3 regions of the Nonomuraea sp. NPDC054003 genome follow, and region 1 is predicted to be linked to each of the others. Evidence: predicted binding sites of a transcription regulator. Region 1 holds the regulator's gene; each other region holds the start of a gene.
The links. The regulator HrcA, encoded in region 1, represses chaperone genes, less so after heat shock. The targets are predictions, from matches to a motif close to TTGGCACTCTCNNNNNGAGAGTGCCAA.
Positions count from the first base shown of each region.

Region 1 (10,223 bases):
CGTGGGTGAGCTTGGCGGCGGCGCCGCTGGTGTCGACGTCCTTGACGTGGTAGTCGCGCCCGTAGACGCCCCACTGGACGAAGTACGCGACCCGCTTGAAACGGTCGCCTCCGGCCTCGGCGGGCAGCGCGGTCACGGTCAGGGACAGTAAGACGGAGAGGGCGATGAGGATGCTCTTCTTCACGGGGTGCGCCTCCTGACTTATAGGAAACTTTCCTATAAGTTGTCCCGGATCGTAGATCTCCTGGATCGGGCAGTCAATGGGACCGGGCAGACTGGAGACGTGCCTTCCACGCTGCCTGACGGAGATCCCGCGCCCGCCTCCGGCGAGCTGCCCGAGAGCGCGCTGCGCGGCCTCGGCGAGCGGCCGTTCGGCTTCTACGTGCACGTCCCGTTCTGCGTGACGCGCTGCGGCTACTGCGACTTCAACACCTACACCGCCGCCGAGCTCGGCCCCGGCGCCTCACACGGCGACTACGCCGACACCGCGATAGCGGAGGTACGGCTCGCGCGGCGGGTGCTCGGCGAGACCCGGCTGCCGGTCGAGACGGTGTTCTTCGGCGGCGGCACCCCGACCCTGCTTCCCGCCCGCGACCTGGGCAGGATCCTCGCGGCCATCGACGCCGAGTTCGGCCTGGCGCCCGGCGCCGAGGTGACGACCGAGGCCAACCCCGAGTCCGTCGACCCGCGCTACCTCGAAGAGCTGCGCGAGCGCGGCTTCACCCGGGTCAGCTTCGGCATGCAGAGCGCCCGCGAGCACGTCCTGCGGGTGCTCGACCGGCAACACACCCCAGGCAGGGCCGGCCAGGCCGTGCTGGAGGCCAGGAAGGCCGGGTTCGATCACGTCAACCTCGACCTGATCTACAGCACTCCCGGCGAGACCGACGACGACTGGCGCGCCTCCCTGGCCGCCGCCGTCGAGGCCGGGCCCGACCACGTCTCGGCCTACTCCCTCATCGTCGAGGACGGCACCCGTCTCGCCGCCCGGATCCGGCGCGGCGAGCTGCCGATGCCCGACGACGACGTGGCCGCCGACCGCTACCTCATCGCCGACCAGATGCTGGCCGAGGCCGGGCTCCGCTGGTACGAGGTGTCCAACTGGGCCACCGGCGACGCCGCCCGCTGCCGCCACAACCTGCTCTACTGGACCGGCGGCGACTGGTGGGCCGTCGGCCCCGGCGCCCACAGTCACGTCGGCGGCACCCGGTGGTGGAACGTCAAGCATCCGGCCCCGTACGCCCAGCGCCTGGCCGCCGGCCACTCGCCCGCGCACGCCCGCGAGGAACTGACCGCCGAGGATCGCGAGACCGAGCGGCTCATGCTGGAGCTGCGGCTCGACTCCGGCTACCCGCTGGCCGACGTGGCGCCCGGCGCGCGCCCGAAGGTCGCCGCGGCGCTGGCCGGCGGGCTGCTGGAGCCGGAGGTGTTCAAGGCCGGGCGCATGGTGCTCACCCTGCGCGGCCGGCTGCTGGCGGACGCGCTGGTCCGCGACCTGCTCACGTGATGAGGCGGATGTTGATCGGGTAGCGGTAGTTCTGGCCCCGCTGCGCCGCGATGGCGGCCTGGATCTGGAAGATCAGCGCGATGATCCAGACGATCGGCAGCAGCAGGAGGCCGATCAGGATGATCGAGAAGAGGGCGGCGACGATGAAGCCGATGAACATGGTGATCTGGAAGTTCAGCGCCTCCGCCGACTGGTCCCTGACGTACGGGGACTCGTCCTTCTTCATCAGGTAGACGATCAGCGGGCCGACCCAGGAGACCAGCAGGCCCAGCAGGTGGGAGACCATGGCCATGGTGGTGTCGTCGGTGCCCGGGCGCGGGCCGTACCTGCCGGGGACGTGCGGTTGCTGCCGGTGGGGGGCGGCGTAACCGTACGGAGGCTGCTGGTGACCGTACGGCGGCTGTGGCTGCTGCCCGTAGCCGTAACCAGGTTGCTGTCCGTACCCGTGGCCAGGTTGCTGCCCATACCCGTAGCCGGGCTGCTGCCCGTAGCCGTGGCCGGGTTGCTGTCCGTACCCGTAGCCGGGCTCGGAACCGGGCTGCTGGCCGTACCTGTACCCGGGCTCGGAGCCGGGTTGCGGGCCGTAGCCCTGCGGGGGGTTGTCGGTGGGGATGCGGCGGGTCGCGTCCTCGTCGGACGGCGGTGGGTGCGGATCCTGGCTCACGATGCCTCCGTAACGAAGTCGATCAGTTCCTCGACCCGGCCGAGCAGCTCCGGCTCCAGGTCGGCGTAGGTCGAGACGGCGCCCAGAATGCGCCGCCACGCGTCGGCCGGCTCCATCCGCCAGCCCAGGGCGGCGATCACGCCCTCCTTCCACGGAACCCCGCGCGGCACCTCGGGCCAGGCCCGGATGCCCAGCGCGGACGGCTTGACCGCCTGCCAGATGTCGACGTACGGGTGGCCCACCACGAGGACGTGCGGCGAGGTCACCTGGGCCGCGATGCGGCTCTCCTTGGAACCCGGCACCAGGTGGTCGACCAGCACTCCCAGCCTGCGCCCCGGCTCGGGGCCGAACTCGCCGACGATCGCGGGCAGGTCGTCGACGCCTTCCAGGTACTCCACGACCACGCCCTCGACCCGCAGGTCGTGACCCCAGATCTTCTCCACCAGCGCCGCGTCGTGCACGCCTTCGACGTAGATGCGGCTCTCCCTCGCGACCCTGGCCCGCAGCCCCTCGACCGCGATCGACCCCGAGGCGCTGCGCCTGTGACCCTGGGGCGCGGCGGCCTGCGGTCGCACCAGCGTCACGACCCGCCCTTCCAGCAGGAAAGCGGCGGGCGCCAGCGGGAACAGCCGCCGCTTGCCGAAGCGGTCCTCCAGCGTCACCGCCTCCTTGTCGCAGGCCACCACCGCGCCGCAGAAGCCGCTGTCGGCGTCCTCCACGACCAGGTCCGGTTCGGCGGCCACTTGGGGGATCTTCCCTTTGCCGGGACGCCGCCAGTTTCCCGCTAGAACATCGCCGTCGTACACACGGGGACCGTAGCAAATCACCCGGCCGTCGCGAGGCGCTTGCGATGGCCGCTCCGCCGCATCAGGACGACCACCGTCACGATGATCGCGCCGAGCACGCCCACGCCGGGGATGAGCAGCAGCGCCGCCAGCCCTCCCACGATGCCGCCGGCCGCCGAGAGCGCGTCCCTGCCCACGCCGAACAGCACGTCACCCTGTTCCTGGATGACGCAGGTGAGCTGGTACTCGCCCGCGGCGGGCGCGTTGACCAGCAGGATCTGCTCCCACGTCCGGCTGCCGGCCGTCACCGTCTGCGAGCCCGGCGCGTTGACGAGCCGCGCCTGGCCGGGCCCGCCGGAGATCTCGCAGCGGTAGTTCACCCGGGCGTCGGTGGAGACGTAGACGGACGGTCGGTCGTCGGGGTCGAGCGAGACCGTGACCGTCTCGCCGGCGGCGAACGTCGTGGACGGGGCGATGTCCTCGACGGTGTTCACGATGCCGGTGACGAACAGGACCACGCCCGCCACGACGCACGCGACGGCCACGCCCCACGCGACCGCGATCCACCGCAGCCGCGGGCGGAGCTCCTTCGGGTCCACCTGGCGTCCGTAGGGTGCTCCCGGCGGCCCGTACTGCGGCCCGCCGAACTGCGGCTGCTGCCCGTACCCGTAGCCGGGCTGCTGCTGACCGTACGGACTCCCGCCGTACGGCCCGGGACCCGCTTGGGGCGGGGGCCCGTAGGGGCCGGAGGGCTGAGATCCGTACGGGTTCGGGCCGGAATGTGGGGGTGGCGGCGCGTACGGGGAAGGTTCACCCTGGGGATAAGGCTGACCAAAAGGAGGATCCTGCCCTGAAGGCGGATCAACAGGCCGCTGGGGTGGATTGTCGTTCATGTCGGCAATTGTGATGCTTGTCGTTCACGCGTGCCAGCAGCGGGGACAACGGTGTTATCGCACCCTGTGAGCGAGACCCGTACACTTGGCACTCGGGAACACAGAGTGCTAGGTCTGGCGTTTCCCTGAAAGCGGCGGTAGGAGGTGCGCACGTGCTCGACGATCGGAAGCTCGCGGTGCTACGCGCCATTGTCGAAGACTACGTTTCGACCAACGAACCGGTGGGCTCCAAGGCGCTCGCCGAGCGTCACAATCTGAAGGTGTCGCCGGCGACCGTGAGAAACGACATGGCGGCGCTGGAGGAGCAGGGTTACATCGCCCAGCCCCACACCAGCGCCGGGCGCGTGCCGACGGACAAGGGCTATCGCCTGTTCGTCGACAGGCTCTCCCAGGTCAAGCCCCTGTCGGGGGCCGAGCGCCGGGCCATCGAGACGTTCCTGGCGGGAGCGGTCGACCTCGACGACGTGGTGATGCGCACGGTGCGGCTGCTCGCGCAGCTCACCCGTCAGGTCGCCGTCGTGCAGTACCCGACGCTCAACCGCTCGACCGTGCGCCACGTCGAGCTGGTTCCGCTCCACGACCGCCGCGTCATGCTGGTGCTGATCACCAACATGGGCCGCGTCGAGCAGCGCATGGTCGAGCTGCCCGAGGTGGTGGAGGAGCACCGCATCGCCCACATGCGCGGGGTGCTCAACGACTGCCTCGACGGCTGCGGCCTGAGCAGCGTGCCCGAGCTGGTCTCGGACCTGCCCGAGCGGCTGCCGGTCGACGAGCGGCCGGCGATGGCCACGATCCTGTCCGTCCTGCTGGAGACGCTCGTCGAACGGCACGACGAGAAGATCGTGTTCGCCGGGGCGGCCAACCTCGCCGGCGCCGACCTCAGCGTCGGCCTGCGCGAGGTGCTCGAAGCGCTGGAAGAGCAGGTGGTGCTCATGCGCCTGCTCGGCGAGACTTCCTCAGACACACCTTCCGCCCTCACCGTGCGCATCGGATCGGAGAACGCCTACACCGGACTGCGGGGCACGTCCATCGTCGCGACGGGATACGGTCAAGGCGACAACCAACTGGCCCGGCTCGGCGTTCTGGGCCCCACCAGGATGGACTACCCCGTGACGATGGGCGCCGTGCGCGCGGTGGCACGCTACGTCAGCCAGATTCTGGCTGCATCTTAAGAGGTCGATAAGTGGCAAACAGCGACTATTACGCCGCCCTCGGGGTGCGCCGTGACGCCAGTCAGGACGAGATCAAGAAGGCCTACCGCCGGCTGGCCCGCGAGCTGCACCCCGACGTGAATCCTGACCCCGCCACGCAGGAGCGGTTCAAGGAGATCACGCAGGCCTACGAGGTGCTCTCCGATCCGAACAAGCGCCAGATGTACGACCTGGGCGGCGACCCGTTCGGCGGCGCCGGGGCGGGTGCGCCGGGCGGCGGCTTCGGCGCCGGCTTCCCGTTCAGCGACATCATGGACGCGTTCTTCGGCACCGCCACGGGCGGCGCCCGCGGCCCGCGCTCGCGCGCCCGCCGCGGCCGCAACGCGACGATCCGGGTCGAGCTCGACCTGCGCGAGACCGCGTTCGGCACCACCCGGGAGCTCCAGGTCGACACGGCCGTGCTGTGCGAGGTGTGCCAGGGCGTCGGCGCGGCGCCCGGCACCCACCCCGACACCTGCGACATGTGCAACGGCCGCGGCGAGATCTCCCAGGTCACCCGGTCCTTCCTCGGGCAGGTCATGACCACGCGGCCGTGTCCGCAGTGCGGCGGCTTCGGCAGCATCATCCGCCACCCGTGCCAGGAGTGCTCGGGCGACGGCCGGGTCCGCACCCGCCGCACGATCAAGGTCCGCATCCCCGCGGGCGTCGAGGACGGCACCCACATCCAGCTCGCCGGCGAGGGCGAGATCGGCCCCGGCGGCGGCCCGCCCGGCGACCTCTTCCTGGAGATCGTCGAGCGCTCCCACGAGATCTTCGAGCGGCGCGGCGACGACCTCCACTGCACCGTCCAGATCCCGATGACGGCCGCCGCGCTCGGCACCGTGCTCACCGTCGAGACCCTCGACGGCGCCGAGGAGATCGACGTCCGCCCCGGCACGCAGTCGGGTCAGGTCATCACCATGTACGGCCGCGGCGTGCAGCGCCTCAACGAGACCGGCCGCGGCGACCTGCTCATCCACGTGAACGTGGAGACCCCGTCCCGCCTCGACCCCCCGCAGGAGGAGCTGCTGCGCGAGCTGGCCAAGCTGCGCGGCGAGGAGCGGCCGCCGGGCAAGTTCGCGCCCGGCCAGCAGGGTTTCTTCTCCCGTCTCCGCGACGCCTTCAACGGCCGCTGACGACGGGACGCGGCGGCGGGCGGCCGGTCACCGGGACCCGTTGACCGCCTCCGCGGGCTGCACGGCCAGGAGCTCCTCCGGGAGGGTCACCTGTGCCGTGACGCCGCGGCCGGGCGACGGGTGCAGCGACACCCGCACGCCCAGCCGCTCGGCCAGCCTGCCCACCACGTGGTGGCCCAGACAGCGGGTCGGCGCCACCAGGAAGCTCTGCTCGCCCCGCAGCCTGGCGTTGGCCGCGGCCAGCTCCCCGGCCGTCATGCCCATGCCGTAGTCGGAGATCGTGACGCGGCACTCACCCTCGGCGGCCCGTGACACCACGTCCACCTCCGACTCGGGCGGCGAGTAGCCCAGCGCGTTCTCCATCAGCTCGGCCAGCATGTGCGCCACCTCCGCCACCACCGGACCCCGCACGTGCGCCCGGCCCACCACCCGCAGCGCCACCCGGTGGTGCTCCTCGACCTCGGCCAGCACCGACCGGAGCACCTCGTCCACCGGCACCGGTTCCGACGAGCGCCGCTGCCCCCGCGTGCCGGTCAGGACCAGCAGGCTCTCGGCGTTCCTGCGCAGACGGCTGGTCACGCGGTCCAGCTCGCACAGCCTGGCCAGCACGGCGGGATCCGACTCGTCGCGCTGCAGCACGCTGATGAACGTCAGCTGCCGGTGCACCAGATCCCGGTGCCGCGTCCCCAGCTCGCCCAGCGACGCGGCCGCGTCCCGCCGGATCGCCGCCCGCCCGGCCGCGATCCGCACCGCCGCCTCATGCATGTCACCCAGCGCCCCTGCCAGCCGCGCGAACTCCCCAGCGGTTCCCCCGCTCCGGATCGCCCCGCTGACCTTGTCCGAGCCCTTCCCACCGTAGGAGGCCCCCCCGAAGCCCGAAGCGGTCCCCCGCGCGGGCTCCTCACCGAGGCGGAACGTGCTCTCGTACGGAGGCTCGCCTCCCTGGAGGTGCTTGTCGCGGGATGTGCTTTCGTACGGTGGCGCGACCTCCAGAGGGTGCTTGTCCCGGGTTGTGTTCTCGTGTGTGGGCTCGACCCTGAGGGGGTGCTTGCTGGGAAGCGAGTGGGTTCTGTCGCTGAGTGGGTGTTTGACGCGGAATGAGAGGCCTGGGACTTCGCGCGAGTGGTCCTGGCGCGCGTCCGAGGTCGGGCGGCTCGCCGGCTGGCCTGGAGTCCCGGCTCTGCGGGTTTCTCTCCCGTACGAGGCATTTCCGAGGCTTGGAAGGCGTGCGGACGGCAGAGGGAAAGAGGCGTCGTAGGCGCGCCACAGGTGGGCGGGGCGAGTCCCTGGGGCGTGGAGGCCGGACGGGGGCGTGCCGGGGACGGCGAGGCGGGGCGTCTCCGCTGCCTCCAGGGTGGCGATGTGGCGCGCCAGGGCGGTGGCCTCGCCGGTGAGCCTGCGGAGGGGACGCGTGATCGAACGTGCCATGAGCGCCCCCAGTGCCCCCATGACCAGCAGGAACGCGGCACCCAGACCGGCCAGCCAGGTCAGGTGCCGGGTGTGGCGTTCGCGGGCCGCCGTCGCCAGGACATGTGCTTCGCGTCCGGCCACGTGCTGCACGGCGCGCAGGGCGTCGGCGTAGGCGCCGCTGGCCGCGAGCCAGGTACGCGTGCGGACCGTCAGAGGCGTGCCGGGGGAGGCGGCGAGGGCCCGGCGTTCCAGCCGTGCCGTCCTGGCCGCCGGAGCGCCCCGCTGCGCCCGCTCCAGCGCGGCCACGCCTTCAGGACCGGCGGTTCGGCGGTACCGGTCCAGGGCGTCCGTCATGGAGGCGCGGGCCTCCAGGAAGGTGATGTACTCGACCTGGGTGAACGCGCCCGTCGCGAAGGCCGCCGCGGCCACCGCCCGCTGCCGTGCGGCCGCCTCCTTGGCCCGGCTGATAGCCTCCAGCGCCTGCAACGGTCTCAGCAGCGACGGGTCTGTCCGGCCGACCTCCGTGCCGAACGACCCGTCTGCCAACTCCGTGATCACATCGGTGAACGCCTCGAAGACGTCCTGCCGCACCCTCGGCCCCCTGTCGACCGGCACCCTCCGACCAGCGGACGCACCGATCTCGGCACCGACGCCTTCCGTCTTGCCGGTCAAACCCTGGGTGGAAGTCACGCCGGCGACCCCCGTCCCTTCGGTACCGGCCACCGCGTCCTGAGTAGGGGTCACGGCGGGGTCTGAGGCACCTTCGGCGGTCCTGTCGAGGGTGGGGTTCGCGGCGCCATCAGCGGTCATGTCCCACGTGGGCGGCGCGACGCCATCGGTGGTTGTGGTCAGGGTGGCGGCTCCTGGGCTCACGAGCGCGCCGTAAGGGCCCACCAGTGGTGCGGTCGGTGTGGGAGTCGCCTGCCGGGTGCGGGAAAGGGGGCCGCCGGGAGTGGCGGGGGCGTCGGGGGACAGGGCGAGGGCCGGGGTGCCGGTGCGAGGGCGGTCGAGGGTGGGGAGGCGGGCGAGCGCGTCGCGTACTGGTCCGTACGCGGTGGGAGGGGCGGTGGCGAGCAGGTGGGAGAGGGCCGAACGGGCGTGGTCGGTGGCGTGGCGGGCGGGGGCGAGGTCGGGCCTGACGCGCGGCTCGCCGGCGAGCAGCGCCGCGAGGAGGGCACGTTCGCGCTGGAGCGCGTGGACGAGATCCTGGACGGCGAGCACCAGTGTCACGTGCCGGGCCGTGGCGTCGGCGTCGGCGCGGGCGTGCAGGCGGGCCGCCGCCTCCGCGGCCATCCCGGTGATCAGCAGGAGTGTGGGCACGGCCAGCACGAGCACGAGACGCGTCCTGACGCGCATCGGCCGCGACACGTGCTCTCGGACACCGCCCGGTTCTGGCGCGCGTCGGCGAGCGGGAGAGACGGCCATCGACCCCCTCGTAGAGTGATCTCAGGAAGGCTGCACGGGACACGATATTGCGCAGGGTGTTCGTGTGGTTGCGTAACGTGGAGAATCCGAGGTGGCTGGTGACGGTTCCGGTGTTCCTGACGGGCGAGCTCGACGGCCCCGAGCTGGTGCTCGGCGGCCCCGAAGGGCGTCACGCGGCCACCGTCAGGCGGTTGCGGCCCGGGGAGCGGGTGGATCTCACCGACGGGGCGGGGTCGGTGGCCGAGTGCGTGGTGCTGGAGGTGCTCAAGGACTCGCTGCGGGTGGAGGTCCGGGGCAGGTACGAGGTCGCGCCGCCCAGGCCGAGACTGGTCGTCGTGCAGGGGCTGCCGAAGGGTGACAGGGGCGAGCTGGCGGTCGAGATGATGACCGAGGCCGGTGTCGACGTGATCGTTCCCTGGCAGGCGTCGCGGAGCATCACCCAGTGGAAGGGCGACAAGGTGGCCAAGGCGCTGCAGCGCTGGCGGTCGACGGCCCGCGAGGCGGGCAAGCAGGCCCGGCGCTTCCATCTGCCCGAGGTGACCGAGCCGGTCTCGACGGCCGGGGCGGTGAAGCTGCTGGCCGGGGCGGCGCTGGGGCTGGTGCTGCACGAGGAGGCCGCGGCGCCGCTGTCGCGGGTGGCGCTCCCGGACGACGGTGACATCGTCGTCGTGGTCGGGCCCGAGGGCGGGGTGTCGGAGCGTGAACTGGCGGAGTTCCTGGCGGCGGGGGCCGCGTCGGTGCTGCTGGGGCCGACGGTGCTGCGCACCTCGACCGCGGGGGTGGCCGCCGCGGCGGTCCTGCTCACCCGTACAGGACGCTGGTGACACCCGGGAGGGCCGGTGACGCGGGTGGGTGGGGGAGTGCGCGGCGGTCAGGGAAGGGGAGTCACGACGTGTTCGCGCTGATCAGAGGGCTGGGCATGTCCGAGATGGTCGGCACCGGGTCCAGCGTCGAGCACTCCTCGTCCGGGCAGGGCGTCGGCGTGGGTGACACCTCCGGCTCGGACGGCGAAGGCGTCGGCGGATCGTCGGCCTCAGGGCAGTCGGCCGGCTGCTCCGCCTGGTCGGCCGTCGACGGGCAGGGGGTCGGCGTGGGGGTGGGCGTCGGCTTGGCGGTCGAGCGGGCCGTCTCCGACGGGCGGGGCTCCTGCTTCTGCGACGGCTCGGACGACGTCGGCGGCGGCACGACGAGAGGCTCGCTCTCCCGTACGGTCGAC
Region 1 covers NZ_JBVJKR010000003.1:288,897-299,119, forward strand. The annotation lists gene ACZ6YG_RS08905 (glycoside hydrolase family 18 protein) at 1-184, opposite strand, end outside; gene hemW (radical SAM family heme chaperone HemW) at 284-1,504, shown strand; gene ACZ6YG_RS08915 (DUF4870 domain-containing protein) at 1,497-2,168, opposite strand; gene ACZ6YG_RS08920 (DUF3097 domain-containing protein) at 2,165-2,974, opposite strand; gene ACZ6YG_RS08925 (hypothetical protein) at 2,992-3,552, opposite strand; gene hrcA (heat-inducible transcriptional repressor HrcA) at 3,999-5,018, shown strand; gene dnaJ (molecular chaperone DnaJ) at 5,030-6,172, shown strand; gene ACZ6YG_RS08940 (sensor histidine kinase) at 6,200-8,938, opposite strand; gene ACZ6YG_RS08945 (16S rRNA (uracil(1498)-N(3))-methyltransferase) at 9,106-9,831, shown strand; gene ACZ6YG_RS08950 (hypothetical protein) at 9,893-10,223, opposite strand, start outside.

Region 2 (10,223 bases), on a different contig from region 1:
TTCACCGCGGTGGTGGTCCTGCGGCTGGTGGCCGAGGGCGGGCTGACGCTGGACGACACGGTGGCGACGTGGCTGCCCGGCCTGGCCGAGGAGCAGCTCGGCGCCGACGGCACGACGATCACCGTCAGGCGGTTGCTCAACCACACCAGCGGCCTGCCGGACGTCATCCCGGGCATGGAGACGCCGCCCCTGGAGGAGCCGGGCGGCTTCCGCTACTCGAAGGTCAACTACAACCTCGCCGGGATGGTCGTCGAACGGGTGACGGGCTCGACGCTCGCCGAGGAGATCGCGCGGCACGTCACCCGGCCGCTCGGCCTGACCGGCACGTACCTCCCCGGGGACGACCAGACACTCCGCGAGCCGCACGCGCGGCACTACGCGAAGCAGCCCGACGCGGAGATCCACGACGTGACCGCGACGGACCTGAGCTGGGCCTGGGCCGCCGGCGGCATGGTCTCGACGACCGCGGACCTGCACGCGTTCCTGCACGCGCTGCTGCGCGACCGGCTGCTCCCGCCCGGCCTGCGGCGGGAGATGTTCACCACGGTCTCCACCGAGGGGACGGGGTGGGTCCCGCACACCCGTTACGGCCTGGGCGTCTACTCCCAGCGGCTCTCCTGCGGCGTCACGGTCTGGGGAGGGGGCGGAGCCGTGCCCGGCTCGTGGAGCTACGCCATGGCCGACCGCGACGGCTCGCGCGCGGTGGTCGCCAACGCGAACGGCGACTGGGGCGACCTGATGGCCACCTTCGGCGATCTCCTGGACGCCCGGTTCCGCATGGCCGGAACCGGGCCCTGACCGCTGGCGGGGTCAGCTCTGGACGGGCGAGACCACGACCTCCACCCGCTGGAACTCCTTGATGTCGGAGTAACCCGTGGAAGCCATCGTCCGCTTCAGCGCGCCCATGAGGTTCATCGACCCGTCGGCCACGCTCGAAGGACCGTGCAGGATCTGCGCCAGCGAGCCCACGGTGCCGAACTCGACCCGGCGCCCGCGCGGCAGGTCGGGGTGGTGGGCCTCGGAGCCCCAGTGGAAGCCGCGCCCCGGCGCCTCGACGGCCCTGGCCAGCGGCGAGCCCACCATGACGGCGTCCGCCCCGCAGGCGATGGCCTTGGCGATGTCGCCGGAGGTGCCCATGCCGCCGTCGGCGATGACGTGCACGTAGCGGCCGCCGGACTCGTCCATGTAGTCGCGCCGGGCCGCCGCCACGTCGGAGATCGCGGTCGCCATCGGCACCGCGACGCCCAGCACGTTGCGGGTGGTGTGGGAGGCGCCGCCGCCGAAGCCGACCAGCACGCCGGCCGCGCCGGTGCGCATCAGGTGGAGGGCGGCGGTGTGGGTGGCGCAGCCGCCGACGATGACCGGCACGTCGAGCTCGTAGATGAACTGCTTGAGGTTGAGCGGCTCGGCCCGGCCGGAGACGTGCTCGGCGGAGACCGTGGTGCCGCGGATGACGAAGATGTCGACGCCGGCGTCGATGACCGCCTTGTGGTACTGCACGACCCGCTGCGGCGAAAGCCGGACGGCGGTGGTGACGCCCGCGGCCCTGATCTCCTCGATGCGCCGCCCGATCAGGTCCTCCTGGATCGGGGCCGTGTAGATCTCCTGAAGGCGCTTGGTGGCCGCCTCGGCGCTGAGGGAGGCGCACTCCTCCAGCAGCGGGGTCGGGTCCTCGTAGCGGGTCCAGAGACCTTCGAGGTCGAGCGGGGCCAGCCCGCCGTGCCGGCCGATCTCGATCGCGGTGGCCGGCGAGACCACGCTGTCCATCGGGGCGACGACGACGGGCAGCTCGAACCGGTACGCGTCGATCTGCCAGGCGATCGAGACCTCTTCCGGGTCGCGGGTGCGCCGCGACGGCACGAGGCCGATCTCGTCGAGCGAGTAGGCCCGGCGGCCCGACTTGCCCCGGCCGATCTCCACCTGCTGAGTCATGGATTACCTTCTGTGATAGTTAGGAGCTTCCACGGTCATCTGGATGTCGTGGGGATGGCTCTCCTTGAGACCCGCCGCGGTGATGGGCATCAGCTCGCAGTCGGTGTGCATCTGCTCGATGGTGCGGCAGCCCGCGTACCACATGCCCTGGCGCAGCCCGCCGACGAGCTGGTGGGCGACGGCGGCGGCCGGCCCGCGGTAGGGCACCTGACCCTCGATGCCCTCCGGGATGTACTTGTCCTCGCCATCGACCCCGGCCTGCGCGTAGCGGTCCTTGCTGAAGGAGGTGCCGCCCCGCTCGCGGTTGCGCACCGCGCCGAGCGAGCCCATGCCGCGGTAGGACTTGAACTGCTTGCCGTTGATGAAGATCAGCTCGCCCGGCGACTCCTCGCAGCCGGCCAGCAGCGAGCCGAGCATGACCGAGTGGGCGCCGGCGGCGATGGCCTTGGCGATGTCGCCGGAGTATTGCAGCCCGCCGTCGCCGATGACCGGCACGCCCGCCGGTGCGCAGGCCAGTGACGCCTGGTGGATGGCGGTGATCTGGGGCGCGCCCACGCCGGCGACCACCCGGGTGGTGCAGATGGAGCCGGGGCCCACGCCCACCTTGACGGCGTCGGCGCCCGCGTCGACCAGCATCTGGGCGCCGGCCCTGGTGGCGATGTTGCCGCCGATGACGTCGACCTTGGCGTTGGCCTTGATCTTGCCGATCATGTCGGCCAGGCCCTTGGAGTGGCCGTGGGCGACGTCGACCACGATGACGTCGACCCCGGCCTCGATCAGCGCCCTGGCCCGGGTCTCGGCGTCGCCGCCGACGCCCACGGCGGCGCCGACGACGAGCCGGCCGTCGGCGTCCTTGGTGGCCAGGGGGTACTGCTCGCTCTTGGTGAAGTCCTTGACCGTGATCAGGCCGCGCAGCCTGCCGTCGGGGTCGACCAGAGGCAGCTTCTCGATCTTGTTACGCCGCAGGAGGGCGAACGCGTCGTCGCGCGAGACCCCGACCGGGGCGGTGACCAGCGGCATCTTCGTCATGACGTCGCGTACGGGACGCGTGTGGTCGGTCTCGAAGCGCATGTCGCGGTTGGTCACGATGCCGACGAGGATGCCCGACGGGTCGGTGACCGGCACGCCGGAGATGCGGTAGGTGGCGCACAGCCGCTCGACCTCGGCCAGCGTGTCGTCGGGGCTGCACGTCACGGGGTTGGTGACCATGCCGGCCTCGGACCGTTTGACCAGGTCGGCCTGCTGGGCCTGCTCCTCGATCGACAGGTTGCGGTGGAGGATGCCGATGCCGCCCTGGCGAGCCATGGCGACGGCCATGCGGGCCTCGGTCACGGTGTCCATCGCGGCGGAGACCAGCGGGATGTTGAGCGTGATGCCGCGCGAGAGCCGGGTGACCGTCTCGGCCTCGCCCGGCTGGAGATCCGAGTAGGCCGGCACGAGCAGCACGTCGTCGAACGTCAGACCCGTCTCCGTGAACTTGGACATGCCGCGGCCCCTCCCTGCCTCGCCTGATGACGCCAAGTCTAGAGGGTGTGCGCAAAACGTATGGATGCCGGGAGGACGAGGACCCCCACGGTTCGTCGTGCTCCCGGCATCGAAAGAGCCGGAGGGCGGAACGATCTGCCGTCCGCCCCCCGGCCACCGGCATCCGGGCCGGGAGCGCGCCGTGGCCACCGAACCCCCCTCCGCGTCCTGATGGCCTGCGTCGCTCCGGCCGCCTGGGCTGCCGACGCTCTGTTAAGCCTGGGTCACTCTTCGGCATGCCGCAACGTGAAAACGTGCAATTGCACGAAGTTGCACCCCTCCGGCCCAACCTGCGGACAACCGCCGGATGCCGGGTTATCCTCAGGCACGCCGTATCCCCCCAACGGAGCACGCCACGATGCGCAACGAGCAGCGGACCCTGGCCGATCCGCTCGAAACGCTGGGCCTCGACCCCACCCAGACGGCCCTCTACACGGCTGTGCTGCGCCTCCACCGGGCCACCCGGAGCGAGCTCGCCGAGGTCATGAACGGCCCGGTCGACACCTTGGCCGGCCAGCTCGACGACCTGGTCAGGCTGGGAGTGGTCGACGAGCAGTCGGGCGAGTACCTCGCCAGGCACCCCGCGGCCGCCCTGGGCAGGCTGGTGGCGGACCGCCTCGACCTGCTCGCCGAGGAGAGCCGCAGGATCGACAGCGCGCTGGGCTCGATCCGCACCCTGATCCGCGACTACGACATGGGCCGCGACTACCGGAGCGGCCCGTTCCCCGTCGAGCTGGTCAGCGGCGCCGACGTGCTGTACGAGAGCGTCATGGGCATGGCGGTGCAGGCGCCGCCGCTCACCCTGCTCGTCGCGATCCCCGACGGGCGCACGATGACGGACTTCGCCCGCAAGTTCGCCGACCCGTGGATCGACGCCCAGGAGCGGGGCCTGATGGTGATCCGCGCCGTCGTGCCGGTCGACGCGCTGACGTTGCCGGGGGTGCGCGACGCGATGACGCGCGTGATCGCCACCGGGGGCAGCATGCGGACCCTCGACAGGGTGCCGAGCTGGTTCATGACGGCCGGGGCGGAGGCCGCCGGCCTGCCCGCCCGGTGGGGCGGCAACCTGCCCGAGGTGGCGTACAACTTCTACCTGCTGCGCACCCCGATCGTGGTGGGCATGCTGAGCTCGCTGTTCGAGGAGCTGTGGAGCAGGGCGGTCCCGCTGCCGTGGGGGCGCAGGGGCGACGCCATGGCGCAGGTGGTCCGCCTGGCCGCGCAGGGCCTGTCGGACGAGGCGATCGCCCGCCACCTCGGCGTGTCAGTCCGTACGGTGCGCACGAGGTTCGCCGAGGCCATGACCGAGCTGGGGGCGCAGTCGCGGTTCCAGGCGGGTGTGGAGGCGGCGCGGCGCGGATGGCTCGACCAATGACCACCATGGGCGCCGCCCCGGTCTTATGGTGGGAAGGTGCCGGAAGACGTCCCCCGCGACCCGTTCGCGGATGATCCCGACGACCCGTCCTCGGCGATGGGCGGGTTCGACGACGCCGAGCCGCTGACCGCCGCCGAGCGCGACGAGGCGATCACCGACCTGGCCGACGTGGAGGTCTTCCGTTCCCTGCTCGAACCGCAGGGCGTGCTGGGGCTCGTGCTCGACTGCCCGGAGTGCGGCGAGCAGCACTTCTTCGACTGGGACCTGCTGCGCGGCAACCTACGCCAGATGATCGAGCAGGGCCGGCCGCAGGTGCACGAGCCGGCGTTCCATCCCGACCCGGCCGACTACGTCACCTGGGAGTACGCCCGAGGCTACGTCGACGGCGTCATCGACACCGAGGAGCGCCGCTGATCGAGGACGTCCGCGACCAGCACGGCGAGCACCCGCGCCGCGGGGTCGTGGTGGTCGGGAAGCCCTCCGGCGGCGAGCGCGTCGAGCAGCGCGTCGCTCTCGTCCTCTGGCGTCAAGCGGACTCCAGCTCGGCCATCTGCCTCAGCCTGGCGAGCGCCCGGTGCTGGGCGACGCGTACGGCGCCTGGTGACATGCCGAGTACATTACCGGTCTCCTCGGCGGACAGCCCGGACACCACACGCAACAGCAGCAGCTCGCGCTGGTTGCGCGGCAGCCGGGCGAGCAGCCTGCGGGCGTGCTCCACCTCGATGTAGCGGACGACGGTCTCCTCCGGCCCCGGCCCGTCGTCGGGCCCGTCGGGCAGGTCCTGCGTCGGCACGGCCGAGCGCACGGAGCTGCGCAGCGCGTCGGCCACCTTGTGCGAGGCGATGCCGAACACGAAGGACGCGAACGGCCGTCCCATGTCGCGGTATCGCGGCAGCGCGGACAGGACCGCGATGCACACTTCCTGGGCCACGTCATCTGCTATGTGATATTGCCCCGACACCCTGCCCAGCCTGGCGCGGCAATAGCGCACCACCATCGGACGCAACTCGCCGAGCAAGGATTCGATCGCGGTGCGATCGCCCTGCACGGCGAGGGTTGTCAGTTCTCTTAGGTCGGAGTCATCCGTCCGTGCCGGAAGTCTCGACGCGAGCCTTACCCCAATTTTGGCGTCGGCGACGCTTCCCTCGCTCACGATAGGCATGATGCCCGCGTTGATCCGGCATGTCGTCATGGCGAACGGCTACGGATTGGTCACATTGACGCGACGATAACTCTCGGTAATCGGGTGACAACACTAAGCCTTTGGCTGTGGCGCAATATTTCACCGAATAACCCGATACGCACGACATTTGTCAGACGTGGACGCTTACCGCCTGCTTGAGGTTTACCGAATTAATCCGACATTCTCCATCAAGATTCGCCGCCCGCTACATGACATACCACTGGCGTTTCGAAAGCAGGTACGACTGCGAAACCGGTCCGGGCGGTGACCGAAAACCACGACGGCCCGCACCGGAGCCGGTGCGGGCCGTGAGGAGCCGGACGTGGGTCAGTGGCCGTGGCCGTGACCGTGGCCCTGGCCGGCGGCCGGAGCCTCCTCCTCGGGCTTGTCGACGACGAGCGCCTCGGTGGTCAGCAGCATCCCCGCGATCGACGCGGCGTTCTGCACGGCGGAGCGGGTGACCTTGACCGGGTCGATGACGCCCTGGGCGAGCAGGTCGCCGTACTCGCCGGTGGCGGCGTTGAGGCCGTTGCCGGCGGACAGCTCCGCCACCTTGTGCGTGACGACGTAGCCCTCCAGACCGGCGTTCTCGGCGATCCAGCGGGTCGGCTCGACCAGCGCGCGGCGCACGATGGCCACACCGGTCGCCTCGTCGCCCGTCAGGCCGAGGTCGTCGACCTCCTTGGCGACGTGGATCAGCGCGGAGCCGCCGCCGGAGACGATGCCCTCCTCGATGGCCGCGCGGGTCGCGGAGATCGCGTCCTCGAGACGGTGCTTCTTCTCCTTGAGCTCCACCTCGGTGGCGGCGCCGACGCGCAGCACGCACACGCCGCCGGCCAGCTTCGCCAGGCGCTCCTGGAGCTTCTCGCGGTCCCAGTCGCTGTCGGACTGCTCGATCGCGAGCTTGATCTCCTTGACGCGGTCCTCGATGGCCGCGGCGTCACCGGCGCCGTCGACGATCGTGGTGCTGTCCTTGTCGATCACGATGCGGCGGGCGGTGCCGAGCACCTCCAGGCCGACGTTCTCCAGCTTGAGGCCGATCTCCTCGCTGACGACCTGGCCGCCGGTGAGGATGGCCATGTCCTGCAGCATCGCCTTGCGGCGGTCGCCGAAGCCCGGGGCCTTGACGGCGACGGAGGTGAACGTGCCGCGGATCTTGTTGGTGACCAGGACGGCCAGGGCCTCGCCCTCGACGTCCTCGGCGACCACGAGCAGCGGCTTCTTGGTCTGGGCGATCTGCTCCAGCAGCGGGAGGAAGTCCGCGATGGAGGAGATCTTGCCCTGGGTGAGCAGGATGTAGGCGTCCTCCAGGACGGCCTCCATGCGCTCGGTGTCGGTGACCATGTAGGCCGACAGGTAGCCCTTGTCGAACTGGAGACCCTCGGTGAACTCCAGGTCCATGCCCATGGCGTTGGACTCTTCGACGGTCAGCACGCCGTCCTTGCCGACCTTGTCGAACGCCTCGGCGATCAGCTCACCGATCTTGGCGTCCTGGGCGGAGATCGTCGCGACGTTGGCGATCTCCTTCTTGTCCTCGACCGGCCGGGCGGAGGCGAGCAGCTTGTCGCTGACCTCCTTGGCGGCCTTGTCGATGCCGCGCTTGAGCGACAGCGGCGAGGCGCCGGCCGCGACGTTGCGCAGGCCCTCGCGGACCATGGCCTGGGCCAGGACGGTCGCGGTGGTGGTGCCGTCACCCGCGATGTCGTTGGTCTTGGTGGCCACTTCCTTGGCGAGCTGGGCGCCGAGGTTCTCGTAGCGCTCCTCAAGCTCGATCTCGCGGGCGATGGTCACGCCGTCGTTCGTGATCGTCGGAGCACCGAACTTCTTGTCGATGACGACGTTGCGGCCGCGGGGGCCGAGGGTTACCTTCACGGCATCCGCGAGGGCGTTGACGCCGCGCTCGAGCGCGCGCCGGGCGTCCTCGTCGAATTCCAGGATCTTGGCCATTTTGCTGAAAGTCCTCTCCTAGCGTCGAAGGCCCCGGGGGCTCTAGAGCGCCCGGGGCCCGACACAACCGGCTTACTTCTCGATGATCGCGAGAACGTCGCGGGCGGAGAGCACGAGGTACTCCTCGCCGCCGTACTTGACCTCGGTGCCGCCGTACTTGCTGTAGAGGACGATGTCGCCCTCACTGACGTCGAGCGGAATCCGCTTCTCGCCGTCCTCGTCCCAGTTGCCGGGACCCACCGCGAGGACCTTGCCCTCCTGCGGCTTCTCCTTGGCGGTGTCGGGAATGACCAGGCCGGAAGCGGTGGTCTGCTCTGCCTCAAGCGGCTGAACCACGATGCGGTCGCCGAGCGGCTTAACGGGAACCTTGGTGGCGGTCGTCACGATCGGACCTCCCCTTCAGATGTGACTGATTAGAAGAGGCGACCAGCTGGGCCTGCCGTCGCGGGTGCCAGACCTGCCTCGTCGCACGTTGGCACTCTCAAGGGGAGAGTGCCAACAGGAAACATATGCAAGAGGGGCTTGACAGTCAACACGAACTCGTCTGCTCACAGCGATCGTGGGCAAGCTTTCACGAGGTCGACCCGGACTCCGGAGCCTCCTGGAGCTCCAGCCTACGTCCGCGCGGGCCCCCCACGGGCCGACACGCTGGCCCGGAAGCACTCCGTACGGGCGCTACCGTCGTATGCCGTGGATCTCGACGCCTTCACCGCGCTGCTGACCCCGCGCGGCCGCGAAGCCCTGGCCGAGGCGCAGGAGCTCGTCGGCGCCGACCCCGTCGCCGCCGCCACGCGGCTGCGCAGGACCCACGACGCCGCGCTCACCTCGGCCGCGCTCACCCAGGCCCGGCTGCGCGAGCGGGCCAAGGCCAAGTTCGGCGCCGACGCCGGGCGCATGTTCTTCACCCCGCACGGCCTGGAGCAGGCGACCAGGGCCGAGGTGGCCGCCCACCGGGCGCGGCGGCTGGGCGCGGCTCCCGGACACCGCGTGGCCGACGCCTGCTGCGGCGTCGGGGGCGACCTGCTGGCGCTGGCGCGGGCCGGCTGCGCGGTCGACGCCGTGGACACCGACCCGCTCTCGGTCGCCGTGGCCAGGGCCAACGCCGAGGCGCTCGGGGTGGCCGACCGGGTGACCGTACGGGTGGGCGACGCCGCCGAGGTGCGGCCGGAGGCCTACGACGTGCTGTTCGCCGACCCCGCCCGGCGCACCTCCAGGGGCAGGACGTTCGACCCGCTCGCCTACTCGCCGTCCTGGCCCGTGGTGCTCGGCCTGCTGGGCAGGGCGCGGGTCGGCTGCGTGAAGGTCGCTCCGGGCATCCCGTACGAGTTCATCCCGGACGACGCGGAGGCCGAATGGGTCTCGTACAAGGGCGAGGTGAAAGAGGCCACCCTGTGGACCGGCCGCCCGCCGGAGGGGGCGCGGCGCGCGACGCTGCTGCCGGGCGGGCACACGCTCACCGCCACCGGCGCCCGCGCGGCCACCGGGCCGGTCGGGCGGTACGTGTACGAGCCGGACGGGGCGGCCGTCAGGGCGCATCTCGTGGGCGAGGTGGCCGAGCTGGTGCGCGGGTGGCTGCCCGACCCGATGATCGCCTACATCTCGGGGGACGAGCCGGTCGACACCCCGTGGGCCACCCGCTACGAAATACAGCACGTGCTGCCGTTCTCGCTGAAGCGGCTCAGGGCCGCGCTGAGGGAGCGCGGAGTGGGCAACGCCGTCATCAAGAAACGCGGCTCGGCGGTCGATATAGAACGCCTGCGGGCCGACCTCAGGCTTTCCGGCGACAGGACCGCCGTGGTCATTCTGACGCGTGTATCCGATAAGCCCACTGTCCTGATCTGCGACCCCAGCCCACCTGCGTGAATGACAAATCAGGGCGATTCACCGATAAGCGCGACGTTTTTCTTCGCCCCTGACGGACCTTGATCGAAAGGCTAAGGTGGGCGGGCGGGAGTCCTCCCCCCTCTTGCGGTGAGCCGCGTTCTCCTTCTTATCTGCAAATCGGACCATCCCACCGCTACGCGGCAGACCGTCGACAGCGAAGGAGCCTTTCGGTGGACCATTCCAACCACACCACTCTGCTGCAGGCGGCGGGTGGCCAGACCGCCATCTCGGAGCGGATGCGGGAGCTGCTGGCGCGTGCCGCCCAGGATCACGTGTACGAGCAGCGCACGCAGGGAGCCGTGCTCGACGAGATCCGCCAGCGGCTGGAGGGCATGGAATGGCTCCTGCGCGAGGTGCGCGAGCGCGAGCTGGGCGGCCTGA
Region 2 covers NZ_JBVJKR010000011.1:56,455-66,677, reverse strand. The annotation lists gene ACZ6YG_RS27810 (serine hydrolase domain-containing protein) at 1-798, shown strand, start outside; gene ACZ6YG_RS27805 (GuaB3 family IMP dehydrogenase-related protein) at 811-1,920, opposite strand; gene guaB (IMP dehydrogenase) at 1,936-3,417, opposite strand; gene ACZ6YG_RS27795 (helix-turn-helix transcriptional regulator) at 3,815-4,828, shown strand; gene ACZ6YG_RS27790 (DUF5319 family protein) at 4,865-5,242, shown strand; gene ACZ6YG_RS27785 (hypothetical protein) at 5,203-5,358, opposite strand; gene ACZ6YG_RS27780 (sigma-70 family RNA polymerase sigma factor) at 5,355-5,990, opposite strand; gene groL (chaperonin GroEL) at 6,339-7,958, opposite strand; gene groES (co-chaperone GroES) at 8,031-8,342, opposite strand; gene ACZ6YG_RS27765 (class I SAM-dependent methyltransferase) at 8,649-9,821, shown strand; gene ACZ6YG_RS27760 (hypothetical protein) at 10,013-10,223, shown strand, end outside.
Region 2: a site for HrcA is predicted at 8,431-8,457, ahead of groES (co-chaperone GroES). Genes of this name have one in related genera too.

Region 3 (10,223 bases), on a different contig from region 1:
CTTCATGACAACACGCTCGCCCACCACGCCTGGACCGCCGCCGGTTATGCGCCCCAACCGCAGTGGTCGCGATGGGTCAAGTCCCTTTAATCGTTTTCTGCCGGCCCAGGTATATCAGAACGTTATCGGCTCTCTACAGATAGTGGCGACACCCGAAAAACCGCCGATAAGGGCGGTCGGAAAAGCGAAGCGGCCCGAACCGGAAACACCGGCGCGGGCCGCTCGCGAGAACCTCGGGTCGAGAACCCTCGATCAGAAGTCCATGTCACCGCCGCCGGGCATGCCGGCGGGAGCGGCCGGGGTCTTCTCCGGCTTCTCGGCGATGACAGCCTCGGTGGTCAGGAACAGCGCCGCGATCGAGGCGGCGTTCTGCAGCGCCGAACGCGTCACCTTGGCCGGGTCGATGATGCCCGCCTCGAACATGTTGACGTAGTCGCCGCTGGCCGCGTTGAGGCCCTCACCCGGGGTGAGGTTGCGGACGCGCTCGACCACGACGCCACCCTCAAGGCCGGCGTTGACCGCGATCTGCTTGAGCGGCTCCTCCAGCGCCTTGCGCACGATGGCCGCACCCGTGGCCTCGTCGCCCGGCAGCTCCAGCTTGTCGAACGCCTTGGCGCCGGCCTGCAGCAGCGCCACGCCACCGCCGGGGACGATGCCCTCCTCGACGGCCGCCTTGGCGTTGCGCACGGCGTCCTCGATGCGGTGCTTGCGCTCCTTCAGCTCGACCTCGGTGGCGGCGCCGGCCTTGATGACGGCCACGCCGCCGGCCAGCTTGGCCAGGCGCTCCTGGAGCTTCTCCCGGTCGTAGTCGGAGTCGGTGCGGTCGATCTCGGCGCGGATCTCGTTGACCCGGCCGGCGATCGCGTCGGCGTCACCGGCGCCGTCGACGATCGTGGTCTCGTCCTTGGTCACCACAACCTTGCGGGCGCGGCCCAGCAGGTCGAGGGTGGCGTTCTCCAGCTTGAGACCGACCTCCTCGGCGATGACCTGGCCGCCGGTGAGGATGGCGATGTCGGCGAGCATGGCCTTGCGGCGGTCGCCGAAGCCCGGGGCCTTGACGGCGACCGAGCGGAAGAGGCCGCGGATCTTGTTGACCACCAGGGTGGCCAGGGCCTCACCCTCGATGTCCTCGGCGATGATGAGGAGCGGCTTGCCGGACTGCACGACCTTGTCGAGCAGCGGCAGCAGGTCCTTGTTGGCCGAGATCTTCGAGTTGACGATCAGGATGTACGGGTCCTCGAGCACGGCCTCCATGCGGTCGGAGTCCGTGACGAAGTACATCGACGTCATGCCCTTGTCGAAGCGCATGCCCTCGGTGAGCTCCAGCTCCAGACCGAAGGTGTTGCTCTCCTCGACGGTGATGACGCCTTCCTTGCCGACCTTGTCCATCGCCTCGGCGATGAGCGAGCCGATCTCGGGGTCGGCGGCGGAGATGGAGGCGGTGGAGGCGATCTGCTCCTTGGTCTCCACGTCCTTGGCCAGCTTGGAGAGCTCCTCGCTGACGCGCTCCACGGCCGCCTCGATGCCCTTCTTCAGGGCCATCGGGTTGGCGCCGGCAGCGACGTTGCGCAGGCCCTCACGTACGAGCGCCTGGGCGAGCACGGTAGCGGTGGTGGTGCCGTCGCCCGCGACGTCGTCGGTCTTCTTGGCGACTTCCTTGACCAGCTCGGCGCCGATCTTCTCCCACGGGTCCTCGAGCTCGATCTCCTTGGCGATCGAGACACCGTCGTTGGTGATCGTGGGGGCGCCCCACTTCTTCTCCAGCACGACGTTGCGGCCCTTCGGGCCCAGCGTGACCTTCACCGCGTCGGCGAGCTGGTTCATCCCGCGCTCGAGACCGCGCCGGGCGTCCTCGTCAAACGCGATCATCTTGGCTGCCATTAGGCGAGACCTCCCAGATGCAGGGTGTCCTGGTGAGATCGAGCCGACGCCCGCGACGGCATGTGGGCCCACATCTCCGTTCGGCAGGCCCCATCGTCTCGATCCCCGTTGGCACTCATCAACATAGAGTGCCAACGACTGTTTAGCACTCTACCCCGTCGAGTGCAAGCTGACTCCACACCTGGCCAGGTCAACAGATCGCCGTCGGAGGTATGTCCGTACGGCGGGCCCCGGGCGGCCCGCCGTACCCCAATGTGAGGTGGCAGTCACACGCACTGCGCTGGCGTGCGAGCTGCCGGTCGCACCAGCTAGGCGACAGCGCGGACGGATTCCGCCTGCGGCCCCTTCTGGCCCTGCGTGATCTCGAACTCGACCCGTTGTCCCTGTTCGAGAGAGCGATACCCGTCCATCATGATTGCCGAGTAATGGACGAATACATCCTTACCACCGTCTACCGCGATGAAGCCGTAGCCCTTGTCCGCGTTGAACCACTTGACGGTGCCCTGCGCCACTTCCGACTCCTCTTACTGGGCTCAGGGATCTCGCCCATTCGTCTGCGAGACCCACAATCGCCATGACTTATGGGGATATCGTCTGACGATCGCACTCGACCATACCTGTGGCATGGCGGTCGGCAACAGAGTCAATCCGCAAAAGCCTTATTTCACCCCTAGCTGAGTAGTTCAAGGTTGAATTTCCCACAAAAGGGAGAAGGCGCCCACATGGGGCGCCTTCCAGACGATCGCTCCGCCGAGCGGGGGGCTCAGCCGCCCGCGACGGCCGGGATGATGGAGATCTGCGTGCCCTCAGGGGCTGGAGTGTCCAGACCCTGGGCGAATCGGACGTCCTCTTCCCCCACGTAGACGTTAACAAAACGCCGAATCTTGCCCGATTCATCCAGAATGCGGGCGCCGATCCCCGGGTAGTCGGAATCGAGCTTGGCCAGGACGTCACGGAGAGTCGCGCCCTCCCCACTCACTTCCGCGTTGCCCCCGGTGTACGTGCGCAGGATGGTAGGAATCCGCACAGAAACGCTCATGTTAAGGTCTCGCCTTTCCTGATTGTCAGACAGTCGCGCGGAACGCGTCGAGGGAGGGCCGGATCACGGCCGTGGGCTGCGCGTCGGCCGCGACGGCGTCGAGCGTCTTGAGCCCGTCGCCGGTGTTGAGCACCACGGTCTCGGCCTCCGGGTCGAGCTGCCCGGTCTCGACGAGCTTCTTCAGCACGCCCACCGTGACGCCGCCCGCCGTCTCGGCGAAGATGCCCTCGGTGGAGGCCAGCAGCTTGATGGCGGCCACGATCTCGGCGTCCGTCACGTCCTCGACGGCGCCGCCCGTGCGCCGGGCGATGTCGAGCACGTAAGGGCCGTCGGCGGGGTTGCCGATGGCCAGCGACTTGGCGATGGTGTCGGGCTTGACCGGCTGGACCACGTCGTGGCCGGCCTTGTAGGCGGCCGACACCGGCGAGCAGCCGAGCGCCTGCGCCCCGAAGACCTTGTAGGGCGTGTCGTCGACCAGCCCGAGCCGGATCAGCTCCTTGAAGCCCTTGTCGATCTTGGTGAGCTGGGAGCCGGACGCGATCGGGATGACGATCTGCTCAGGCAGCCGCCAGCCGAGCTGCTCGGCGATCTCGTACGCGAGCGTCTTGGAGCCCTCGGCGTAGTAGGGCCGCAGGTTGACGTTGACGAACCCCCACTTGTCGCCCATCGGGTCCCCGATCAGCTCCGAGCAGAACCGGTTGACCTCGTCGTAGGTGCCCTCGATGCCGATGAGCCTGCCGCCGAAGACGCGGGCCATGGCGATCTTGGCCTGCTCCAGCCCGGCGGGGATGAACACGCACGCGTCCAGGCCCGCCCTGGCGGCGGCGGCCGTCACGGCCCCGGCCAGGTTTCCGGTCGAGGAGCAGGAGAGCGTGTGGAAGCCGAAGTTGCGGGCCGCCTCGACGGCGATGGCCACCACCCGGTCCTTGAAGGAGTGGGTGGGGTTGCCCGAGTCGTCCTTCACGTACAGGGACTTGAGACCGAGCGCCCGGCCCAGGTTGCCCGCCTTGACGAGCGGCGTCCAGCCGGGGTTCATGTTGGGCTTGCTCGCGACGTCGGCGGGCACCGGCAGCAGGGAACGGTAGCGCCAGATGCTGGCCGGGCCCGACTCGATGTCGGACCTCTTGACGTCGCCGAAGTCGTAGGCCGCCTCCAGCGGCCCGAAACACTCGACGCAGGCGAAGTTGGGGCCGAGCGGATAGCGGGCGCCGCACTCGCGGCAGGAGAGAGCAGTGGCGGGACCGAAGTCGAGCGACATGAAGCGAGGCCTTCCCTCATCTTCGTCCGCGGCCACCCTGACCGCGGACCGGAATTGGCACCCTGTCCCGGTCGGCCTCGCCAGGTCGCGAGTCACAAGCCGGGAGGGTTGCCGGGGCTTCGCAGGGCCGGTCCCTCCACCCCTCTGGATGAGCAATGTTCAGTTGTGTGGTGCTGCTGACTCGGACTCTACCCAATCAACCACGTTACATGGACAGTCGTCTCACTCTCCGAGATGAACGATCTCACCGGTAGTCGTCGCCCAGCACACCCTGCACGTACTTGCGCGCCTGGTGGATGCGCGACTTGGCGGTGCCGAGCGGGATCTTGAGCTGCTCGGCCACCTCGCTGTAGTCGAGCTGCACGATGTCGCGCAGCACCAGCGCCTGCGCCAGGTCGGGCTTGTCGGCCTCCAGCGCCTCCATCGCGTCGAGCAGGTCGAGCCGCGAGCCCGCGATCACGCTGACCCGCCGCACGTCGGGCTTCTGCGTCAGCAGCTCGTCGGAGCTCTGCTCCGCCGACCTGCGCTTCAGCGAGCGGTACGTGGTGCGCGCGCAGTTGGCGGTCACGATGTGGAGCCAGGTGCTGAACCTGGCCCGCCCCTCGAACCTGGCGATGTTGCGCGCCACCGCGAGCAGGGTGTCCTGGGCCGCCTCCTCGGCGTCATGGTGATACGGCAGGATACGAGCGCAGTGCCGCAGCACGTCGGGCTCGATCCGTCGCAGGAGCTCGCCGAGTGAGCGATGATCGCCTCTGGCTGCGGCATGGGCGAGTTCCTCGGTGTGCTCATCTAGCGCCATAGCTGGGATCCTATGGTCGGAGGGAGCGTAAATGAACAGCGTCCTGCTCGCCTCGAACAGAGGCCCTGTGTCGTTCACCGTGTCCGACGACGGCGTCCTCACCATGAGACGCGGCGGCGGCGGTCTCGTCTCCGGGCTGTCCGGCGTGGCCAGGGACGAGGGCGTGCTGTGGGTGTGCGCGGCTCTGTCCGACGGCGACCGCAGCGCCGTCCGCCAGGCCCCCGGCGGCCGGCTCGACCACGCCGGCTACGAGACGGGCCCGCTGCGCATGCTCGACATCGCGCCCGCCACCTTCCACCGCGCCTACAACTCCGTGGCCAACTCCACGCTGTGGTTCGTCAACCACCTGCTCTACGACATCCCGAACGCGCCCCACTTCGGCACCCGGTTCCGGCGCGACTGGGAGTCCTACCGCGACTACAACGGCGCCTTCGCGCTCGCGCTGGCGGAGGGGGCCGCTCACGGCGCCCGGGTGATGGTGCAGGACTACCACCTGACGCTGACCCCGGCGATGCTCCGCGCCGAGCGGCCCGACCTGCGCATCGCGCACTTCAGCCACACGCCGTGGGCCCCGCCCGAATACTTCTCGCTGCTGCCCGACGAGGTGGCGCGCGAGGTGCTGGAGGGCGTCCTGGGCGCCGACCACGCCGGGTTCCTCACCCGCCGCTGGGCGGGCGCGTTCATGGACTGCTGCGAGACCGTGCTGGGCGCCGAGGTCGACCAGCGGGCCGCGACGATCACGTACGAGGGCCGCACCACCCGCGTCGGCGTGCACGCGCTGGGCGTCGACGGCAAGGCGCTGTGGACCCGCGCCGCCGAGCCCGACGTCGAGTCGCACATGGCGGCCATCAGGGAGGAGGTCGGCGACCGCAAACTGATCGTGCGCATCGACCGCACCGAGCTGTCGAAGAACATCGTGCGCGGACTGCTCGCCTACAAGGAGTTCCTCGACGCCCACCCCGAGTGGCACGGCCGCGTCGTCCACCTGGCCTTCGCCTACCCGAGCCGCCACGACCTGCCCGAATACCGCGAATACACCGCGGCGGTGCAGCGCTGCGCGCAGGAGATCGAGGACGAGTACGCGACCGAGGACTGGAACCCCCTGATCCTCAACGTCAACGACGACTACCCGCGCTCCCTGGCCGCCTACCGGCTGGCCGACGTGCTGCTGGTCAACCCGATCCGCGACGGCATGAACCTGGTGGCCAAGGAGGGCCCGATCCTGTCGCCGCGCTGCGCGCTGGTGCTGTCGCGGGAGGCCGGCGCGTGCGCGGAGCTGGGCGCGCACGCGCTGGTCGTCAACCCGTACGACATCAGCGGCACCGCCGCCGCGCTGCACGCGGCGCTGGTGATGCCGGAGGCGGAGCGCGCCCGCCGCAGGGAGCGGCTGGAGGCGGCCGCCACCGCGCTGCCCCCGCAGAAGTGGCTGGCCGCCCAGCTCGACGCGCTCGCCTAGATCACTTCCAGTCGGCGTACTTCAGGGTGTCGGCGAGGTTCGCGGTGCTCCACTCGTCGACCACGAGGATCTGCGACTTCGGCAGATACCACTCGCGGGTGGTGAACGTGACGCTGGTCTTCTTCCCGTTGCCGGTGCGGCAGCGGGTGGTGAACTCGTGGTAGTGGGCCTTGTGCCCGGGGCCGACCTGGCGCAGGCCCTTCTTGTGCGCGCCGACCCGCTCGCCGCGCAGGAGCATGCCGTTCTTCGGGCACTTCTGCACGTCGGAGGCGGGGTAGTAGCCGCCCCTGCCGGCGTCGTACGGGCCGAAGCCCTCGGCGCCCGTCCTGATCGCCTTCGGGCCGAAGATCCAGAAGCTCTTGCAGCCGGGAGCGAAGAAGCCACCCCTGGGGTTGGCGCAGGGCCCGGTGACGACCTTGATCCGGTCGGCGCCGACCCGGTGGACCACCCACTTGAGCGGGATGTAGAGGGTCAGGCCCTTGCGCAGCTTCAGTTCCTGGGCGGGGCCGGCGGTGGTCGAGGCGGCTGTCGTGGAGGCGGCGGCCGCGGAGGCGGGGGCCACGAGGACCGCCGCCGCGGCCACGGCCACGGCGGCGAGGTGCTTCTTGCTCATGCCCGGACCATAGGGGTGCCGACTTGCAAACTGGTCACTATCGGCTGAAAGCGGACGTCAACTCGCGGAGCAGCGCCACCACGCCCTCAGGCCCGTCGACGACGATGTCGGCCCGCTCGGCCAGCGCCGTGACCTCGGTGGAGCCGCTGCACACGGTCACGCCGGGCAGGCCCGACGAGCGGACCGCGTCGAAGGCGGCCAGGTCGCCGAGGTCGTCGCCCACGAAGAGCACGGACCTGGCGGAGCGCTCCGTCAGGAACGCGCCGAGCGCGTGCCCCTTGTCCATGCCGGACGGCCGCACCTCCAGCACCATCCGGCCGGGCTCGACGACCAGGCCGTGCTCGGCCGCCAGCGCGGCCAGCGGCTCGCGCAGCCGGGCCAGCGTGCCCTCGGGGTCGGCGCAGCGGCGGGTGTGCACGGCCACCGCGCGGCCCTTGTCCTCGATCGCCGCGTCGGTCACGCCCAGCGAGCCGAGCAGCAGCGGCAGTTCCGCCTTGGCCCGCGGCACCCCGGCCGGCGGCGGGGGCGCGGAGGTCCGCCCGTCCTCCCACCGCTCGAAGCCGTAGTGGCCGAGGATGACCAGGCCCGGCACGTCCTTGAGCGCGGGCCCCAGCTCCAGCACCTTGGCCGGCGGCCGTCCGGTCACGATGGCCACGGCGCCCACGTGCCGGCCCAGCTCGGCCAGCACCGGAGGCGCGCCGGGGTGGACGACGGCGGTGTCGGGGTCGGGCACGATCGGCGAGAGGGTGCCGTCGAAGTCGAGCCCGATCACGGCGCCGGCCGGATCCTTCAGTATCGCTTCCATTCCAGGGATGTCGCTCACGCCGCCTGCCGTACCCAGCCGGTCAGGGGCGCATGCCGAGCCGGCGGGCGGAGCGCTCGCGCCGGCGGGCGGCGCGCAGCCTGCGCAGTCGCTTGACCAGCATGGGGTCGTGCGCCAGCGCCTCGGGACGGTCGATCAACTCGCCGAGCAGCTGGTAGTAGCGGGTGGCGGAGAACCCGAAGGTCTCCTTGACTGCCTGCTCCTTCGCGCCCGCGTAACGCCACCAGTGGCGTTCGAAGGCGAGGAGCTCGAGTTCGCGGTCGGTGAGGGGCCGGTGGACGGGTTCCTGGGCGTGGTCCTGGTCTGCCCTGTCCTCTGCCCTCTGGTCGGCCCTCTGGTCGGCACTGTCACCGTTTGACGGTGCAGTGTCCATGGTGTCCTCCTCAGGAACGGGCGGCGCGACGATGGCTTCGCGCGCAGGCGGCCCGTCGCCATCGTAATGTGCCGAGTGCGGCTGTTCACGGCGGATTGAGAGACGTACAGTCACTAAGTGTGACCTCTGTCATCACACTTCTCACGGATTACGGGCTCGAAGACGGTTATGTCGCCGCCTGCCACGGGGTGATCGCCGGGATCGCCCCCGAGGTCCGGGTGATCGACGTGTGCCACCTGGTCCCGGCGGGTGACGTGCGGCGCGGCGCGGCGATCCTGGCCCAGACGATCCCGTACATGCCCGTGGGCGTGCACGTCGGGGCGGTCGACCCGGGCGCGGGCGGCGCCAGGCGCGCGATCGCGGTCGAGGCCGGCGGCCGGGTGTTCGTGGGGCCGGACAACGGGCTGCTGTCGTGGGCGGTGCGCGCCAGCGGCGGCGCGCGGGCGGCGTACGAGCTGAGCAACGCCGAGCACTTCCTGCACCCGGTGTCGCCCACGTTCCACGGCCGTGACGTGTTCGCGCCGGTGGCCGGGCGGCTGAGCAACGGGCTTCGGCCGCGCGAGCTGGGCCCGCGGGTGCCGGTGGAGAGGCTGGTGTCGCTGCCCGCGCCGACGTCCGTGCTGCGCGAGGGCGCGGCAGAGGGCGAGGTCGTCTCGGTCGACCGCTACGGCAACACGCAGTTGTCGATCACGGCCGGCGACCTGGAGGCGCTGGGGCTGCGGGTGGGCGACACGCTCGGCGTGTCGCTGGGCCGGCGGCGGCTGTCGATGCCCTACCGGGAGACGTACGCGGCGGTCCCGCCCGGTGAGCTGGTGGCGTTCGCGGACTCGGCGGGCCTGATCGCGTTCGCGGTGAACTCCGGCGACGCGGCGCAGCGCCTCGGCCTGCCTCCGGGGGCGCATGTCCGGTTGTCACCCTCCGTATAACGCAAAAGCCAACAAACACCAATTACGTGGCGTATCGGACTGTTTACTGAACCGTCGGACTGAGGCCCTGACCCCGTGCCAGAATTCACGGCAGATCGGGCGCCCCCTCCCCCCGTTCGAGGTTCACGTGTTTCAGCTGTCCCTGCTCCTGCTCGCCCTCCTGTCCGTGTTCTGTTCCCCCGCCGCGCCGCCGGTGCCCGAGCGCTGGCGTGCCTGGCCGGTGACGCGGGTGTTCCCGTACGCCGTCCCCGGCACCAGCCCGTCCGGCGCGCAGGTCACCTACCTGCTGGCCGGGGTCGCGCCCGAGGCGTCCTGCGCGGCCGCCTTCCAGCCCGCGCTGCCCGCCTGCGTCACCGCGCTGCGCGCCACGTACGCCGACAGCACCGCCACCTACGTCGCCACCGCCGGCATCGCGGTCCTGGCCCGGCCCGTGCCCCCGGGCGCGGCCGGGCCCCTGCGCGTGCCCGCCGTGCGGCCGGTCGCCTTCCCCGGCGGCCCCGCCGAACGTTTCGGCGAGCGGCAGTGCTTCACCGGGACCCTGATCGCCTCCCACGCGCCGTACGTGATCGCCACCACCGCCGGTTACGCGGACGGACGGTCGTTCCGTCCGGGTGACCAGGCCGTGCCCAGGCTCGGTGGTTTCGCCCGCCAGCTCGCCACCGAGCTGCACCGGGGCCTCACCGGATGAGGCGGCCGCGCCTGCGGGCGGCGCTGCTGTCCCTGTTCCTGCTGTTCCCGTCGTCCCAGCTCGGCCTGGCTACGCCCGCCGCCGCGGACGACGAGATGGGCGCCCTCGCCAGGGCCAAGCAGTGGCAGGTCGGCACGCTACGGCTGCACGACGCCTGGCGGGTCACCCAGGGCGAGAACGTGCTGGTCGCGGTGCTCGACACCGGGGTCCGCGGCGACCACCAGGACCTGCGCGGCTCCGTCGTGCACGGCCCCGACCTGACCGGAGCCGGCCGGGCCGGCGGGGTGTGGGGCCACCACGGCACCGCCATGGCCAGCCTCATCGCCGGCCACGGCCACGGCAAGGGCAAGGCCGGCGGCGTGCTCGG
Region 3 covers NZ_JBVJKR010000020.1:130,100-140,322, forward strand. The annotation lists gene ACZ6YG_RS39120 (GNAT family N-acetyltransferase) at 1-90, shown strand, start outside; gene groL (chaperonin GroEL) at 253-1,881, opposite strand; gene ACZ6YG_RS39130 (cold-shock protein) at 2,190-2,393, opposite strand; gene ACZ6YG_RS39135 (MoaD/ThiS family protein) at 2,645-2,920, opposite strand; gene thrC (threonine synthase) at 2,946-4,178, opposite strand; SAM riboswitch class I at 4,192-4,333, opposite strand; gene ACZ6YG_RS39145 (RNA polymerase sigma factor) at 4,423-4,977, opposite strand; gene ACZ6YG_RS39150 (alpha,alpha-trehalose-phosphate synthase (UDP-forming)) at 5,009-6,433, shown strand; gene ACZ6YG_RS39155 (hypothetical protein) at 6,435-7,046, opposite strand; gene otsB (trehalose-phosphatase) at 7,084-7,851, opposite strand; gene ACZ6YG_RS39165 (DUF3263 domain-containing protein) at 7,892-8,242, opposite strand; gene ACZ6YG_RS39170 (SAM hydrolase/SAM-dependent halogenase family protein) at 8,362-9,168, shown strand; gene ACZ6YG_RS39175 (hypothetical protein) at 9,296-9,856, shown strand; gene ACZ6YG_RS39180 (S8 family serine peptidase) at 9,853-10,223, shown strand, end outside.
Region 3: a site for HrcA is predicted at 1,990-2,016, ahead of groL (chaperonin GroEL). Genes of this name have one in related genera too.